2 linked regions of the Rheinheimera salexigens genome follow. The protein of the gene in region 2 interacts with the protein of the main gene of each other region in a pairwise test. Links are inferred from orthologs where the notes say so. Each region holds a gene or a part of one and is shown on either strand. Other genes may lie near its edges.

The links.
Region 1: the proteins of mrcB (region 2) and BI198_RS04410 interact in binary tests that used the Escherichia coli proteins (3 or more experiments, as listed by UniProt). The link is inferred for Rheinheimera salexigens from one-to-one orthologs.

Annotation. Positions count from the first base shown.
Region 1 is NZ_MKEK01000001.1:942,786-947,494, reverse strand. The notes cover bases 1,711-4,709. They hold BI198_RS04410 (penicillin-binding transpeptidase domain-containing protein), read right to left. Parts: upstream 4,085-4,709; coding sequence 2,336-4,084; downstream 1,711-2,335. Other genes in these bases: rsmH (16S rRNA (cytosine(1402)-N(4))-methyltransferase RsmH), read right to left, coding at 4,382-4,709; ftsL (cell division protein FtsL), read right to left, coding at 4,081-4,389; BI198_RS04415 (UDP-N-acetylmuramoyl-L-alanyl-D-glutamate--2,6-diaminopimelate ligase), read right to left, coding at 1,711-2,346. Outside these bases: BI198_RS04420 (UDP-N-acetylmuramoyl-tripeptide--D-alanyl-D-alanine ligase), read right to left, coding at 1-892; more of BI198_RS04415, read right to left, coding at 889-1,710. UniProt on the Escherichia coli protein: Essential cell division protein that catalyzes cross-linking of the peptidoglycan cell wall at the division septum. Required for localization of FtsN.
Region 2 is NZ_MKEK01000001.1:1,145,225-1,156,164, reverse strand. Bases 4,722-7,765 are described here. They hold mrcB (penicillin-binding protein 1B), read right to left. Parts: upstream 7,366-7,765; coding sequence 5,077-7,365; downstream 4,722-5,076. Other genes in these bases: hrpB (ATP-dependent helicase HrpB), read right to left, coding at 7,362-7,765; BI198_RS05315 (winged helix-turn-helix domain-containing protein), read right to left, coding at 4,722-5,026. Also shown: hemL (glutamate-1-semialdehyde 2,1-aminomutase), read left to right, coding at 1-287; BI198_RS05325 (winged helix-turn-helix domain-containing protein), read right to left, coding at 284-2,455; BI198_RS05320 (hypothetical protein), read right to left, coding at 2,561-2,791; more of BI198_RS05315, read right to left, coding at 2,876-4,721; more of hrpB, read right to left, coding at 7,766-9,854; aminopeptidase PepB, read right to left, coding at 9,917-10,940. UniProt on the Escherichia coli protein: Cell wall formation. Synthesis of cross-linked peptidoglycan from the lipid intermediates.

The sequences.
Region 1 (4,709 bases), 210 kb from region 2 along the record:
CGCCTAAATTCATACAACCTGCAGCGGCGGCTAAGGCATTATTAACATTATGCTTACCCGGTAAGGTTAGCGTAATGGCGATATCACCTTGCGGGGTATGCAGCATAAATCGCGCACAACCATCTGCGGCTAACACTATGTCGGTTGCGTAGTAGTCGGTCACTTGGCTGGCCGAGAATTGCTGCACCTTTTTACCAACTAAGCGCTGCAACCAAAACGGCGTAAACTCACTATCCGCTGGAATAATGGCCACGCCATCGCTGGCTAAACCGAGGAATATTTCACATTTTGCCGTTGCCACGCCCGCTACACTGCCAAAACCTTCTAAATGCGATGCGGCAACATTGGTTATAATGGCGACATCAGGTTTAGCTAAGGCGGTGGTATAAGCAATTTCACCTTGGTGATTTGCGCCTAGCTCTAATACCGCGTATTTATGCTGCTCGGTTAAGGCTAATAATGTTAATGGCAAACCTATGTCGTTATTAAAATTGCCTTTAGTGGCCAATACCGAGCCAGAGCAGGTTAAAATAGCCGCCATCATTTCTTTAACTGTGGTTTTACCAGCACTGCCGGTCACTGCAACGCAAGGTAAGGCTAATTTCGCTTTTACTGCAGCACCAAGTTGACCTAAGGCAATACGACTGTCGGCAACAATAATTTGGCTAATATCGACATCAACTGGCCGTTCAACAATCACTGCCGTTGCGCCTTGGGCTTTAACGTCTGCCACAAAATTAGCGGCATCAAAGTTCGGGCCTGTTAAAGCAATAAATAACTGACCTGGATTAATGTTACGGCTATCAGTACTAACGCTGTTAATCTGCACATTAGCGCCGACTAAGCGACCTTGAACGATTTCTGCAATGGCTTGGCAACTTAAGTTAATCATATTGATAACTCCGTCACTAGTTGCTGCACATAGCCGCGCTCATCGTAGGCTATTTGTTGCTGGCCAATAATTTGTATTGTCTCGTGGCCTTTACCGGCAATTAACACGATATCGTCAGGCTGGGCACTGGTTAGTGCTAACTTAATGGCCGCTTGACGATTAGGTTCTATTTGATAACGCGCATCTGGGCTCATACCAGCGGCAATATCTTCACAGATGGTTAAGATGTCTTCGCTACGCGGGTTATCTGCGGTAATAATGACATGATCTGCATATAGCTCGGCAATTTGGCCCATTATTGGCCGCTTACCTTTATCCCGATCACCACCACAGCCAAATACACACCATAAGCGACCCGCGCTATGCTGTCTTAATGACAATAAGGCTTGTTGTAAGGCATCTGGGGTATGGGCGTAATCAATAACAGCGGCAAATTCATCGGTGCAAATAAACTGCTCCATCCGACCTGGCACGGCTATTAAGCTGGTTGCTGCTTTAACTAAGGTAGCTAAATCGTAGCCAAGTAATTGCAAACTGCCGATTGCTGCCAACACGTTCTGGATATTAAATTCGCCTAATAATGGCAAATGTAAACTATGCCGCTCAGTGGCATTACTGATAGTAAATTGATAGCCGCTGGTGGTAGCAATAACATCGGAATAGGCTAAAAACTGACTAAAACCCTGACACTGTTCGCGATTACCATACACCAGTAAAGGTACTGTTATGCTGCCCGCTAACTGACGACCAAATTCATCAGCGACATTAATCACTGCCGCTTGACACATATCAGCTTGAAACAATGCCGCTTTTGCTGCGCCGTAAGCTTGCATAGAGCCGTGATAATCTAAGTGATCTCGGGTTAAATTGGTAAACACGGCAACATTAAACTGTAAACCGGCTAAGCGCTGTTGGGCTAAAGCATGAGATGACACTTCCATCGCCACTAAATCGGCCTGCTCAGCTTTAGCTTGGGCTAATATTTTTTGCACTTCGACATAATGCGGCGTGGTATTGGCTAACGGAGTTAAGTTATTAAAATTGCCATAGCCTAAAGTGCCAATAACTTGCGCATTGCGCTGAACACTTTGCGCTAATTGATTAATAAAGAATGCCGTACTGGATTTACCATTAGTGCCAGTAATACCCACCAACGCCATATCGGCAGCGGGTTGCTGATAAAAGCTTGCCACTAAGCTGGGTAATATTTGCATTAATTCTGGCAGCACTATTACCCGTGAGTCTTCGACACCAGCGCTATCTGTTAGCACTAAAGCCGCACCTTTAGCTAAGGCTTGGTCGATAAAATCTTTGCCATGCTGAGCAACACCCGGGATGGCCAAAAACACATCGCCCGCAGCAACATTACGGCTATCTAGCTGTAAATGCCTTAACTGATAATTGTGTTGTAGTGGATAAATATTCTCTAACCACTTCATTGCATTAACCAGCATTGGCACCTCCAGCAATTGAAATCTGTGCCTGTTCGCTGGCATCTGGCGCTAAATTTAATAACTGCATCGATGCGCCCATAATTTTAGCAAATACCGGTGCAGCAATTTCACCACCATGATAAAAATCACCCGCTGGCTCATTTATCACCACTACGCAGGCTAAACGTGGCTTGGAGATAGGTCCAACACCAGCAAACGACGCCACATAATCTTCACCATAACCACCGGCAATGGCTTTACGTGCCGTACCTGTTTTGCCACCGACGCGATAACCGCGAACTTGAGCACGCGTTGCCGTGCCACCTGGTAATACGTTGGCTTCCATCATTTCCAACATGGCTAACGCATTTTGCCGGCTAAGCACCTGCTCGCCAGGATGAATTTCGCTGGTTTTTAAAATACTTAAAGGACGGCTTACGCCACCATTCGCCATAGTGGCGTATGTTTTTACTAACTGGGCGGCGGTTACCGATAAGCCATAGCCAAAAGATAATGTAGCGCGTTCAAAGTCAGACCAACGACTGCGATGGCTTAACATGCCACTGCTTTCGCCATTTAAGCCCAAGCCAGTATCAATGCCTAAGCCCATATTGGCGTAGACACTAAGCACGTGCTCGACTGGCATGGATAACACTAATTTACTTACGCCAACGTTACTGGAGCGTCGGATGATGCCGGTTAAGTCTAAGGTTTTATTATTAACGCCGTCACGCACCCAGCTACCACCAACCCGCATATAGCCGGGGCTAGTTTCTACCACCGAGCTTAAACTAGTGGCGCCAAATTCTAACGCGCTTAGCACCGCTAAAGGCTTCATAGTCGAACCCGGCTCAAAGGTGTCGGTAATGGCACGATTACGAAATAAATATGCGGGGACATTGCGTCTATTATTCGGGTTAAACGACGGGCTATTAACCATGGCCAGCACTTCGCCGGTTTGCACATCGACCACCATGGCTGAACCCGAAGTGGCACCATAAGACAGCACGGCTGATTTTAATTCGCGATAGGTCACTGATTGAATACGCTGATCAATACTGAGTTGTAAATTATTGGCTTTCTCCGCTCGCTCGCGGGTAATCACTTCGATTTCGCGGCCTTTGGCATCTTTGCGAATAACCTTGCGCCCTTCAGTGCCGGTTAAATAATCATTAAAGCGCTTTTCGATACCTTCAACGCCAACGTCATCAACGTTAGTAAAACCTATTAACTGCCCGGTAACTTCACCAGCAGGGTAATAACGACGCGACTCTTCACGAAAATAAATCCCAGGCACTTTTAATTGCCGCACATAGCCGGCTACCGCAGGATTAACTTGACGTTGCAAATAGACAAAACGTCGCTGAGTGTTACTGCCAATTTTATTTAATAACTCAGCTGGGGTCAGTTGTAATATTTCTGCAAGGGCATGCCAGCGACGTTCATCAGCAGCCGAATTTTTTTCAATCACAATTTTTGGATCGGCCCAAATGGCTTCAACCGGTACACTGACCGCTAATTCTTCGCCATTACGGTCGATTATCATGCCGCGCATCACACTGTCAGATTCAATGCGTAAACTGCGCATATCACCTTGGCTAATAAGCATGTCCGGTTCAATCACTTGCAACCAAGCTGCCCGCGCTACTAAGGCAAAAAACACTGAAGTTAACAGCACCATTACTAACGCAAAACGCCAGCTTAGTACTGACGGTGAGGTTCTGGCTTTGGCCTGGGGTGTTTTTTTGCTTCGGCTCATGGCATCGTCACCGTTATGTCTTGAGCGCCACTAGGCCGGATCATATTGAGCCGATGCCGCGCTATATCTTCTACTCGACTGTGCTCAGACAACGATCGCTGCTCTAGCAGCAAGTTACGCCATTCAATGTCCAGCTGATCACGTTGCTGATACATTTTATCTTGGGCGGTAATTAACTGCCGATTTAAATGGGCAAAATGGACTATAGCCAGTGCACTAACAATACACGCGACCAACAACACCATGGCAACTTTTTGCTGCCATAATTGTTGGCCAATAATGCGTGGTAAGCTAATGCTACTCATGTGCCTGCCTTTGCGCTATACGAAGCACTGCGCTGCGCGCTCTAGGATTAACACTTAACTCTGTATCCGACGCTTTAATGGCTTTGCCGACTAAACTTAACTCGGTACGTTTTTGCATTTGCGCTTCGGTTAATGGAATACCGCGCGGAATAGGCTCACCTTTAGCGTAGCGGCGCATAAACTGCTTAACTAAGCGATCTTCTAGCGAGTGAAAGCTAATAACCACTAAGCGGCCACCCGGCTTTAACACTTTAAGTGCAGCAAGTAGTGCTTGGTTAATTTGGTCTAATTCGCTATTGATATAAATACGGATAGCTTGA
Region 2 (10,940 bases):
TCAGTGGTATTGCCGCTGCAGCTAAAAAACACGGTGTGCCCCTAGCAACTAACCAAGTTGGTGCTATGTTTGGTTTGTTTTTCACCACAGAAGCTAACGTCAGCAACTTTGCTCAAGCAACCCAATGTGATATTGCCGCCTTTAATCGCTTCTTTCACTTAATGCTACAACAGGGTGTATATTTAGCGCCGTCTGCCTATGAAGCCGGCTTTATCTCATTAGCCCACTCTGACGCCGATATTGCCCACACTATTGCTGCTGCTGAACAAAGCTTCGCCGCGCTTTAGCGTCGATGTTGTAACCAAACAATATCGGTATCAAATGGCCTAGGTTGTACGATATAACCTAGGCCATTGCCATTACTGTATATAGCCAGTGGCCAAGCCGGCTGAAACCAAGTGTGGTCTCGCATCTGCTGATCTTGCCAAAGAAATGATTGTAAAATTTGCTTATTCGGGTTTAACCAATATATACCGCTCTCATCCACAAACCATTGTTCACTTGTGACCTGACGCCAGTCTATTGTTATGGGTAAGCTTTGTATAAGCTGTGCTTGCTGATTTTTTAGTGCTAAAACAGATAATTGCCCCGTTGCTGCATGTTGTATTATTAGTTGTTGTTCTCTTCCACAACGCACATCTGCTACATCTGAATAAAGTGCCTGCGTCCCCTGCTCTGTCGCCATAAATAATTGCCAATCACCATCTGTTAGCGCTGTCCAAACTAATTGTTGCTGACAACTGGCGTAGCGGCCTAAGCTTTGGCTATTCGCTTGCTGCTTTGCTAATGTTAACTCACCTGTTGCAATATCGATTGCATTTAGCTGGCTATCAACCACCAGCATTAATTGTTGCTTATGCCAAAATAATTGCTGAATTGGCTGTTGCCGAGTAAAGTTGGTCAACTGGATGCTTTGCCCTGACAGGTTTTGTAACCAAACTTGACTCACCCCTGAGCGTTCAGAAATATAAGCCTGCATCTCGCCATTGTCGGCTAATAAATACTCACTTCTATTACTCATTTGCCAAGGTGTAAGTTGCCGAGTTGAATCTTTAGCCAAAGCAACTTGATAAATATCACTAGTGTAATTTAAGTATTGTGTCGCTAACACCTGTCCAGGATAACGTGAAGCTTGGGCTAAGGGGCGAGTTAACGGCCCTAGGTCTTGTTCTGATTTAGCCTTAAAGTCATACACTATTAAGTTTTGATTAAAACTCGACAATAATAGGGTTGTGTCATCCCACCACGCCATATCATTTATCTTGCGGTTAAAACGTTGTAACAAACTAAGTGTGGTGGTATTTAAATCTACGGTCAGCAACACAGTATTGTTTGCTGTTTCATGGGCTAACAAATACAAGGTATCTTGCTGAATTAGCATGGCCGATACGCTATGCCATATAAATGCATATGAAGCTAATCGTTGTGCTGGTTGCTGCTGTTGACCAGACCAAAGTTCTAAGCGCTTATTGTTATTATCTGCATCATTAGATTCTAGAGTATCTAACCATAACCATTGCTGCTGCCACTTTATTAACCCTTGCGCTTGCAACTGGTTACAGCGCCATAATAATTCAGCGTCAGCCACTTTGGGATATAATTGTTGTTGAAAAATAGCACAAGCCAGTTGGTTGGTTTGACCACTAAAAACAATATGTTGATTATCTAACCACTGTGCTGCTGATAGTGCTAAATATTGTTGGGGTAAAAAGTGAGCCCGACGACTTTGTAAGTCTTGTTGCACCCAACCTAAGCTGGTTTCACCTAACTGTCTATGTTGATAAATAACTTGGGTTTGTTCAGTGTTTAATATCGGCCAATACTCTTGACCATTAAGTGCACTAATAGGCGTGATAGTATCAGGTAACTTTAACAGTGGCTGGGTGGTATACAACGATAAAATAAAAGCAAAACCAGCGCTACCCACTAGCAACACTAAGGTGCTAATAATCACAAATCGCCACGACCAAACATGATCTGTTTGCCGTTTGCTATAAGACGATATTTCGGTTGAGTTAGCTGTATTACCTGGTGCTAAATTGGCTTTAGCAGTATCGGCTAAATGCAATGCTACATTCTGCTCTGATAATGCAGATTGCTGCGCTATCGATATCAGACTGCTCGGGCTAATTTCAGCCAGCCAGCGATAGCCTTTTTTAGGAATGGTCGCAATATATCGCGGTGCTCTAACATCATCACCCAGCACTTTACGCAGGGCACCAACGGCACGCATCACCGCAGCATCAGAGCCCGCATCTGCTGGCCACACATTATCCAGCAACATATCTTTTGTTAGCACGACATTGGGCTGGAGCAGAAAATAATTTAATAAACTATGCAATAAAGGTTCAAGCCGAATCATTGCATCAGTTGGTTGATCAATTTGGCTTAATTGACCGTAAATAACCTGATATTGCCATTCACCAATACGCACTACAGGTTCAAGTTCTGACATAGAAAATCCGTTCGACAATAAGTGTCATCGAACGGAGTATACCTTAACTAACTAGAATGTTTAGTATTTGCCTTGCTTTAACACATTTGGCAAGCGACAAAAACGTTAAGCCAGCTTGTCAGACTTTTTGTCACTTGAAGTATCTGTTTTATCTTTATTTCGCTCAGGAGAAGTGTATATATCAGGATCAGTACACAGCGGAAACCAAGTACAAGCAAGTAACTGACTCTGACCAACTGGCTTTTGGAAATGATGTTGTTGTTCCAGGTCGACTACGAGCGGTTGGTTCAGCATAAGCTGGCCAAGTAACATACTTGATGCAATTATAGAAACCATCGTTATTCCTTATTATTAGGTCGGCAACAAACCTAATCTATAAAAATAATCATGGTTAAACTCGATAATTAACCGATAAATTTATTACAAAGATCCGATACTCGGCGTAAATTCAGCAATATCGATATCACCAAACTCATATTCTAGATAATAAATATCCTCTTCATTTGCACTCAGACTAAAGCGGCCCAATTGCATCTTCTCAATTACCACTATAGATTTTTGTTGTGAAAAATCATAATAACGTAATTGGTATTCCATGCCGCCATGTAAATAAGCATAATAAATACCTTTTTCACTCAGAGAAAAAGTTAATGTAATTTGAGTTTCTGGTATATCTAACTTAATTAACTCTGCTAGCCCACCTTGTTGCTGAATATAAAACTGTTTATTGCCACTATCTCGCCAAAAAGTATAATTTGCTTTGGCACTTTGTAAATATAATTCCCGCTCTGTCGCGATCACGCTATCTAATTGTTTATTTGCTAGATTGTAACTAATAATTTGCCAACGGCCTTGTTTAGATTGGGCATAATATATATTTTCAGCATTTTTTGACCAGCTTGGCATACTGATGATATCGCTCGCTCCACCCACAACATGCTGTAACTTTTGCTCTGCATCGAGCAACCAGATTTCATTATTTAATTGCAGTAACAACTGGCTGCCATCAGGCGAAAACTCAATACTTCTAAAGCGCTTACTTTCGGTAAAAAAGGTTTTTTGGCTTTGACGGCCGTCCGGATAAAAAAACCATAATTGTGGCATACCAGAGCGTCGTGAAACAACAGCCGTCGGACCATTTTCGATAGGGCTGGCAGCAATATACGTTTCGTTACGATTAGAGCTAAAAGCGACGTGCTTTTCGGCGACGGTTTCATGCAGTGGATTATTGGTCTTTATAATATTTATCCGAGAAAAGTCCCCAGCAGACACTAATACCTTACCTGAATTGGTGACTTGTAGCTCACTGGCATAATCGTCGGTAAAAGCAATAATACTGCTTTGTAAAGATTGAATATCTACCCGACTAATTGTGTTATTGCCTGAAGGATAAATAATCGCCGTATCCTGTAAGTTCCAATCAACATTACCCGGATAGATATCTTTAATCGCAACTAAAAATTGGGTGGCACGGCTGGTTAAATCTAATAGCCAAATTTGTGCAGATCCAGAAGCATCGCGCAAAAATACTAATTTATCGCCTTGGCGAGAAAAGCGCGCAGCATAATCGCCAAAACTACTGGCAGAAGGTGCGGTTAATTGTTCAGGATTTTGGCTATCTATCGCTAAAAGTTGCAGCACCAGTTGCCGCTGTTGGTTATCCATTTCTGGATACACTAAATAACGACCATCAGGCGACCAACTTAATCTTGCAGAGACCGAATTTTCGGCGCAATTAACTAATAAATTATCGCTAAGTAACTGAAGATTAGTTTGATCGAGCTGGATCATTCTAATCTCACAGCGACCGTCTGGATATAAGCGTTGATAAGCTACTTTACTAGCATCAGCATTAAAGCTAGCACCAAAACTATTATAAGCTGGATCCGTAAGCGTTATGCGCTTGCGTTGCTGCAAATCCTCTAACATTAATATGGTACTTTTATCCTGCTGCGGATTGGCATAGCTATAAACCAAATAGCGCTCGTCGGCAGAGGCGTTATGATAAAATTCTAAGCCATCTAATGAGGTGATATGGCGATAACGGTGCATTGGCGTGCTAACTTCAGCCGTTGGGCTTTTGCTTGTATTTAGCCACCAAATAAGGCCTGCTATACCTAACACTACCATCACAGCAGCACTGACTAAGTAATTGATCCAATGTTTAGACTTTACTGGCACAACTTCTGTTGTTGGTCCGTCGTGACTTTCTATTAGCACCGCTGAGACGGCAGTTACCGGTGCGATAAAGCGATATCCGCGTTTGGGTATGGTTTCAATATAGTTGGGCTCTCGAGTATCATCACCCAACGCCACTCTTAACACTCGAATAACGCGTGTCACTCGGCCATCAGTGACATCTTGAATGCCCCAAACATTCAGTAACAACTCGTCTTTTGTAACTAACTTACCCGCATGTAAAATAAAGTAGTTCAGTACTTTTTGGCATAAATTATCTAACTCAGCCGTTTCACAAATAATATTTTCAGCCGAATACTTCACCAGTTTATCTTGCTCTGGTAAATACTGCCACGCGCCTACCTGTAATGGTTGGTCTGGTTTTATAAACATAATATTAGTTAAGGCCTTTATTCATTAGCATATGATTAATTATCACATTCTTAATTATCACACTCTGTCGCTGCAAAATTGTCGTCACTAAATGCAGGTAGCAACAATACATTAACGCAGTTTGGTGCTTGAGGATAACCTGTAACTGTGGAAAATGCTTGTATACTAATATGTTCGGGTACTGGCCGTAAAATTGAGTTTACACCTTGCTGGCGGAAAAAACGGCTAAATACCGGCAAAGCCCCAGTACCACCGGTTAAGCCTATGGCTTTATTATCATCTTTACCTAACCAAACAGTTACCAATTTATTTTGATCAAAACCAACAAACCAGCTATCACGATAGTCACTGGAGGTACCGGTTTTACCTGCTAATATTTCCTGAGGAAAGGCATTAGCTAATGATTTAGCGGTGCCCGTTTTAGCGGCTTGAATTAAGGCATACTGTAATAAATAGGTTTCTTGTTCAGCATAACGTCGGGTTAATGCATCTTGGCGTTGATATAAAATATGACCTGCATTATCTGTCACGGCAAACAAGGTACTTAATTTACGATGTATGCCATTATTAGCAATGGTCTGATATAACTGACTCACTTCAAGCGGGCTCAGCTCTATAGCACCAAGCAAAGCCGCTGGGTGTAGTTTTACATCGCGCTGTAAGCCAAGCTTTTCTAACCCTGCACTAATAGTAGGTAAACCTAACTGTAAACCCAGTCTAACTGTTGGCACATTTAGCGAGTTAGCCAAAGCGTCCAGTAAAGTCACTGGACCTCGAAATTTTTTATCAAAGTTTTGCGGCTGCCAATCTTGATTATTACTGCGTAATCTTATCGCTGTATCTTGTAATTGAGTGGCCAAGCTATAGCGCCCGCGCTGGCTTAAGGCTTCTAAATATATTACCGGCTTAATAATACTGCCAATTTGTCTTTGCGCATCCAAAGCACGGTTAAAGCCGCTTTCAATTTGATTACGACTGCCCACTACCGCGACAATATCTGCCTGCTGATATTCGGTTACTACAACGGCGGCTTCTAGGGCCTGATCATAATTTTGTAATTGAGCGGTAACTGCTTGTTCAGCATCTTGCTGGGCTAAAATATCTAAATTAGTAAATACTTTAATGCCACTTTGGCGTAACTGATGCTCAATATCTAATTGGCGTAACTCTTTTTTTACGGCATCAATATAACTGGCGTAACTGGCGTTAGACAATTTGGCCCGTGCGACGACAGCCAGAGGTTGTTGCACAGCATGCTCATATTGCTGCCGGTTTAAAAAGTGCTGCTCAAACATTAAACGTAAGACTAAATCTCGACGTTGTAAGGCCCGCTCTGGATGGCGTCTAGGGTCAAAGTAGGACGGTCCTTTTAAAATGCCAATGAGTAATGCCGATTCACTGGTGGTTAATTCGGTCAGCGGCTTAGCAAAATAAAAACGGCTACCTAAGCCAACACCATGAATAGCGGTGGCATAGTTTTGGCCCACAAATACCTCATTAAGGTAAGCCTCCAAAATCTGATCTTTATTAAAGCGGTAATCTAAAATTAATGCGATTAACGCCTCATTTATTTTGCGCAATAATGTCCGTTCGTTTGTTAAATACATATTTTTAGCTAACTGTTGGGTTAAGGTTGACCCACCCTGCACAGTCCGCCCAGCGGTCACATTAACCCAAAGAGCGCGTAAAACAGCTAAAGGTGCTACACCATGGTGATGATAAAAATTACGATCTTCGACCAACAATAAGGTGTCTTTAAATATCTCTGGTACTTGCTCTAACCGAACTAACTCGCGATCTTCTTGATGCGGTGACACTAAATGTTCAATTAATTGTGGCTCTAAACGAGCAAAATTAAGCGGCTCCTTTTGCAAGCGCTGCATAATCCTATTAATGCCACTGCGATTAAACTCTACACTAAATAATTGCGCAGCTTCATAGCCATCGGTAAAGGTAAATGGCCGACGATAAATGGTAATATGATTGCGCGACACACTGTATTGGCCAGGCGCAGATAACTCTGGGTTGCGCTGATATTGTAAGGCGGTTAATTGCTGCAACACTTGCTGCTGAGTAATGGTTTTACCGGGTAACAATTCCATACTCCGTGCATAAATCTGGGCCGGTACTTGCCATTTTTGGCCAGCAAACTTCTTACTAATTTTGCTATCTAAATAAATAAAGTAAAACACTAAAACTAATACCACCACAGCCATCAGCTTTAGCATCAATAACACAAAACGTTTTAAATACTGTTTGTTCTTAGCTGGTTTAGCTTTAGTTTTACTCTGTGCTTTACTCGGGGTTTTACTGTTCGTTTTATTGCCTGTACTACTCATCGCAACATGGCCTTTTTAGTTTTAGTGGTTGGCGTAGCTTGGGCTGGTTGCTCGGGCCAAAAATGTTTAGGGTAACGCCCGCGCATTTCTTTGCGCACCTCTTGCCAGCTATTTTGCCAGAAACTAGATAAATCTTGAGTTAATTGTAACGGTTGTCTTCCCGGTGATAACAGCTCTACCGTGATAGCTAATTGGCCTTGTAAAAGTGTCGGCGAACTGGTTTGGCCATACATTTCTTGTACTCGTACTGATATTCGTGGGCCACCTTCGGCCAAATAATTAATTAACACTTTACTACCCGTTGGTGTTTGCCAATGGGTTGGCACTAACATAGCCATTTGCTGCTGCTGGCCATAATCTAAGCGTTGCATTAAATACTGATACAACGGCATGTCAGCTAATTGTTGCCGTTTATTTATGCTGCTCAACGCTGGGCCTAACCAAAGAGGCAAATCAGCCAAAAGTGCTTGCTCAGATACCGCTGGCCAGTTTTGTTTAGCTTGAAACTGTAATAATAGTTTTTGCCGAGCCATTAATTGCTGAGCGCTGTCGGACCACGTTAAGCAGTCTAAACCATTATTAGTAATATAATTCAGCCAAGCCTGCTGTTTTTCTGCCGCAGTTAAAGATAACGGTTGCGGCTTAGTTGCTAACCGGCAGCAGCCAAAGTTTAGCTGTTGTTCAGCATAAAAACGGCCTTTACTATCATCCCAGCCAGTAACTGTATGCCAGCTTAACTCGCTATGCCAATCGGTTAAAACTTGCTCTAGCGCTATTGAGACTGCATGGTAAATAATATTACGCTGGGCATACAGCTGCAAGTGTATTACCACCAGCCAAGGTTGTTGTTGTAATGCATCGTTGTCTTTAAGTGCCGCCCCAATCCCGCTTGCTAATTGATAACCATGACCACGACGTTTAGCCAGCCGGTCGGGAAACGCTCGTAATAGTAAGATTGGCACTAACTCTAACGGTAACATCGGCGTTATTTTACACCCTAACTGCCGACTTAGAGCTAAAGCTTGCTGCCACTGCTGAGGTAAGGTGGACTTAATCCGTGTCAGCTGCTGATACAAATCACCGCTTAACACACGACTATCTTCTAATAAGGCGGCTAACAAACAGCCTAAACCAGCGGCTCCTACCTGCCCTTGCTGCTCAAGTTGTTTAGCATGCAGTAACATGGCGGCTAATCTAGGATCAGTGGCTAATTGTCCCGCCGATACGCCTAGTGCAGTTTGGCGGCCATTACTATCCATTAAGCCTAATTGTTGCAGTAACTGCTCGGCAACGGTAATGGCTGCTTTTGTCGGAGCAGTTAACCAGTTTAAGTCGCTTACTTGCGCGCCCCAACTAGCCACATCTAAACGTAACTGGGTTAATTCAGCTATTTCTATTTCAGCGGGATCAAATGCGGCTCGGCGTTGCCATTTTTCTGCGGTATCAATGCGATAACACACACCTGGACTTAACCGCCCTGCTCGACCACTACGTTGAATAGCTGCCGCTTGGCTAATGGGCACAGTTTCTAAAATGGTAATGCCTTGCCGCGGATCAAAGCGAGCTCGTCGATATAAACCACTATCAATAACCACAGTAATGCCTTCAATGGTTAAACTGGTTTGAGCTAAATTAGTGGCTAACACTATTTTTCGCTGCCCAGTACTAGGCGCGGCAATAGCGGCTTGCTGCTGGGCTAGCGTCATACTGCCTAGCAACGCATGTACCTGAACATTCGTTGTTAAACTTTGCTGGGTCGACTGATGTGATTGCTGTTCAGCTGAGTGCTGAGCTAGATGTTGAGATAAGTGCTGGGCCGCTTGATTAATTTCGGCTTGGCCAGGTAAAAAAACTAAAATACTGCCCTGATGCTGTTGTAAGGCTTTGATGGCAATTGCTGCAGACTGCAGAGCGACAGCGCTATTTGTTGGCGTCACATAATTGATGACCACCGGATAACTTCGCCCTTCGCTTTGTACCACTGCTGCGGATAGCTGCTGGCTAAGTTTATCAGTATCCATAGTTGCAGACATAAGCAGTAACTTAAGATCGGATCTTAATTGCTGTACCTCTAAGCAAAATGCTAAGCCTAAGTCAGCATGTAATGAGCGTTCGTGGAATTCATCAAAAATTAATAAATCAACATTTTCTAATGTTGGATCTTGTTGCAACATGCCAGTTAAAATACCCTCGGTTACAATCAGTAATCGGGTATCGGCACTGGTTTTACTGTCATGACGAATTTTATAGCCGACCGTTTGGCCCACTGACTCACCAAGCTGCGAGGCAATATAATGCGCAATAGTTTTCACCGCTAAGCGCCGTGGCTCAAGCATCACTATTTTTTTATGGCTAAAATCTGAATGCTGTAATAACTGTAGCGGCAGATAGGTTGACTTACCGGCACCAGGCGGTGCAGACAACAACACAATATTGTGTTGTTGTAATGCAATACATAATTTAGAAAAAATCGCAGCAACTGGGAGCACAGCTTAACCTTTAACCTGAGGGCTATTTAAGCTGTGCAGTTTACCTTATGTTGCTCGTTAAATCAGTCTTGAGATTGCAAGGTTGCGCTGATAGTACGGATACCCATACCGGTAGCACCCGCAGCCCAATAGCCATTAGCACTACTGTTAAACGCTGCCGCTAAATCAAAATGTAACCAACCTTTACCGTCTTCATTAACAAAGCGACTTAAAAATGCCGCGGCGTTAATAGCGCCACCGGCACCGCCACCTTTAGCTGCACGACTATTAGCCGTATCAGCGTATGGTGATGGACACTGTTGCTGATGCCATTTTTGTAACGGCAATTGCCAGGTTAACTCATGTTGTTGCTCAGCAAGGGCTAAAGCTTTTTGCGCTAACGGCTGATCTAATGAAAATAACGCATTATATTCACTGCCTAAGGCCATAATAGCTGCGCCGGTTAAGGTAGCCGCATCGATAATTAATTTAGCGCCACTTTCTGTAGCACACATTAAGCCATCTGCTAACACTAACCGACCTTCAGCATCAGTATTTAAAATCTCTACCGTAGTGCCATTCTTATAGGTAATAACATCACCTAACTTATAGGCATTGCCACTAATTAAGTTTTCAGCACAGCACAGCACTAACCGCACTCGCTTGTTTAAACCTTGTAAAATAGCCAGTGCTAACGCTGCAGTGACTGTTGCTGCACCGCCCATATCACACTTCATGGTCGCCATACCTTCACTGGCTTTAATCGAATAACCACCGCTATCAAACGTAATACCTTTACCCACTAAAGCAGCCGCTGTCTCAGCGTTGTTGTCTCCGGTTGGATTAAAATCAAGTATCAACATAGCTGGTGGACGAGAGCTGCCCCGGCCAACGGCGTGCAGGCCTTGCCAACCATGGGCTAATAACTGCTCGCCTTGTAAAATTTGGCTTGTTACCGTGTCTTTTGCGGCAATAGATTGAATAAAGTCTACCGCTTGTTGAGCTAAAGTTACTGGCGCTAAATTCTCTGGGGTATCATTAACTATTTTTTTCGCCCAACTAAAACATTTCGCTAATTGCTCTAGATGCTGCTTAGTGTTGCTGTCG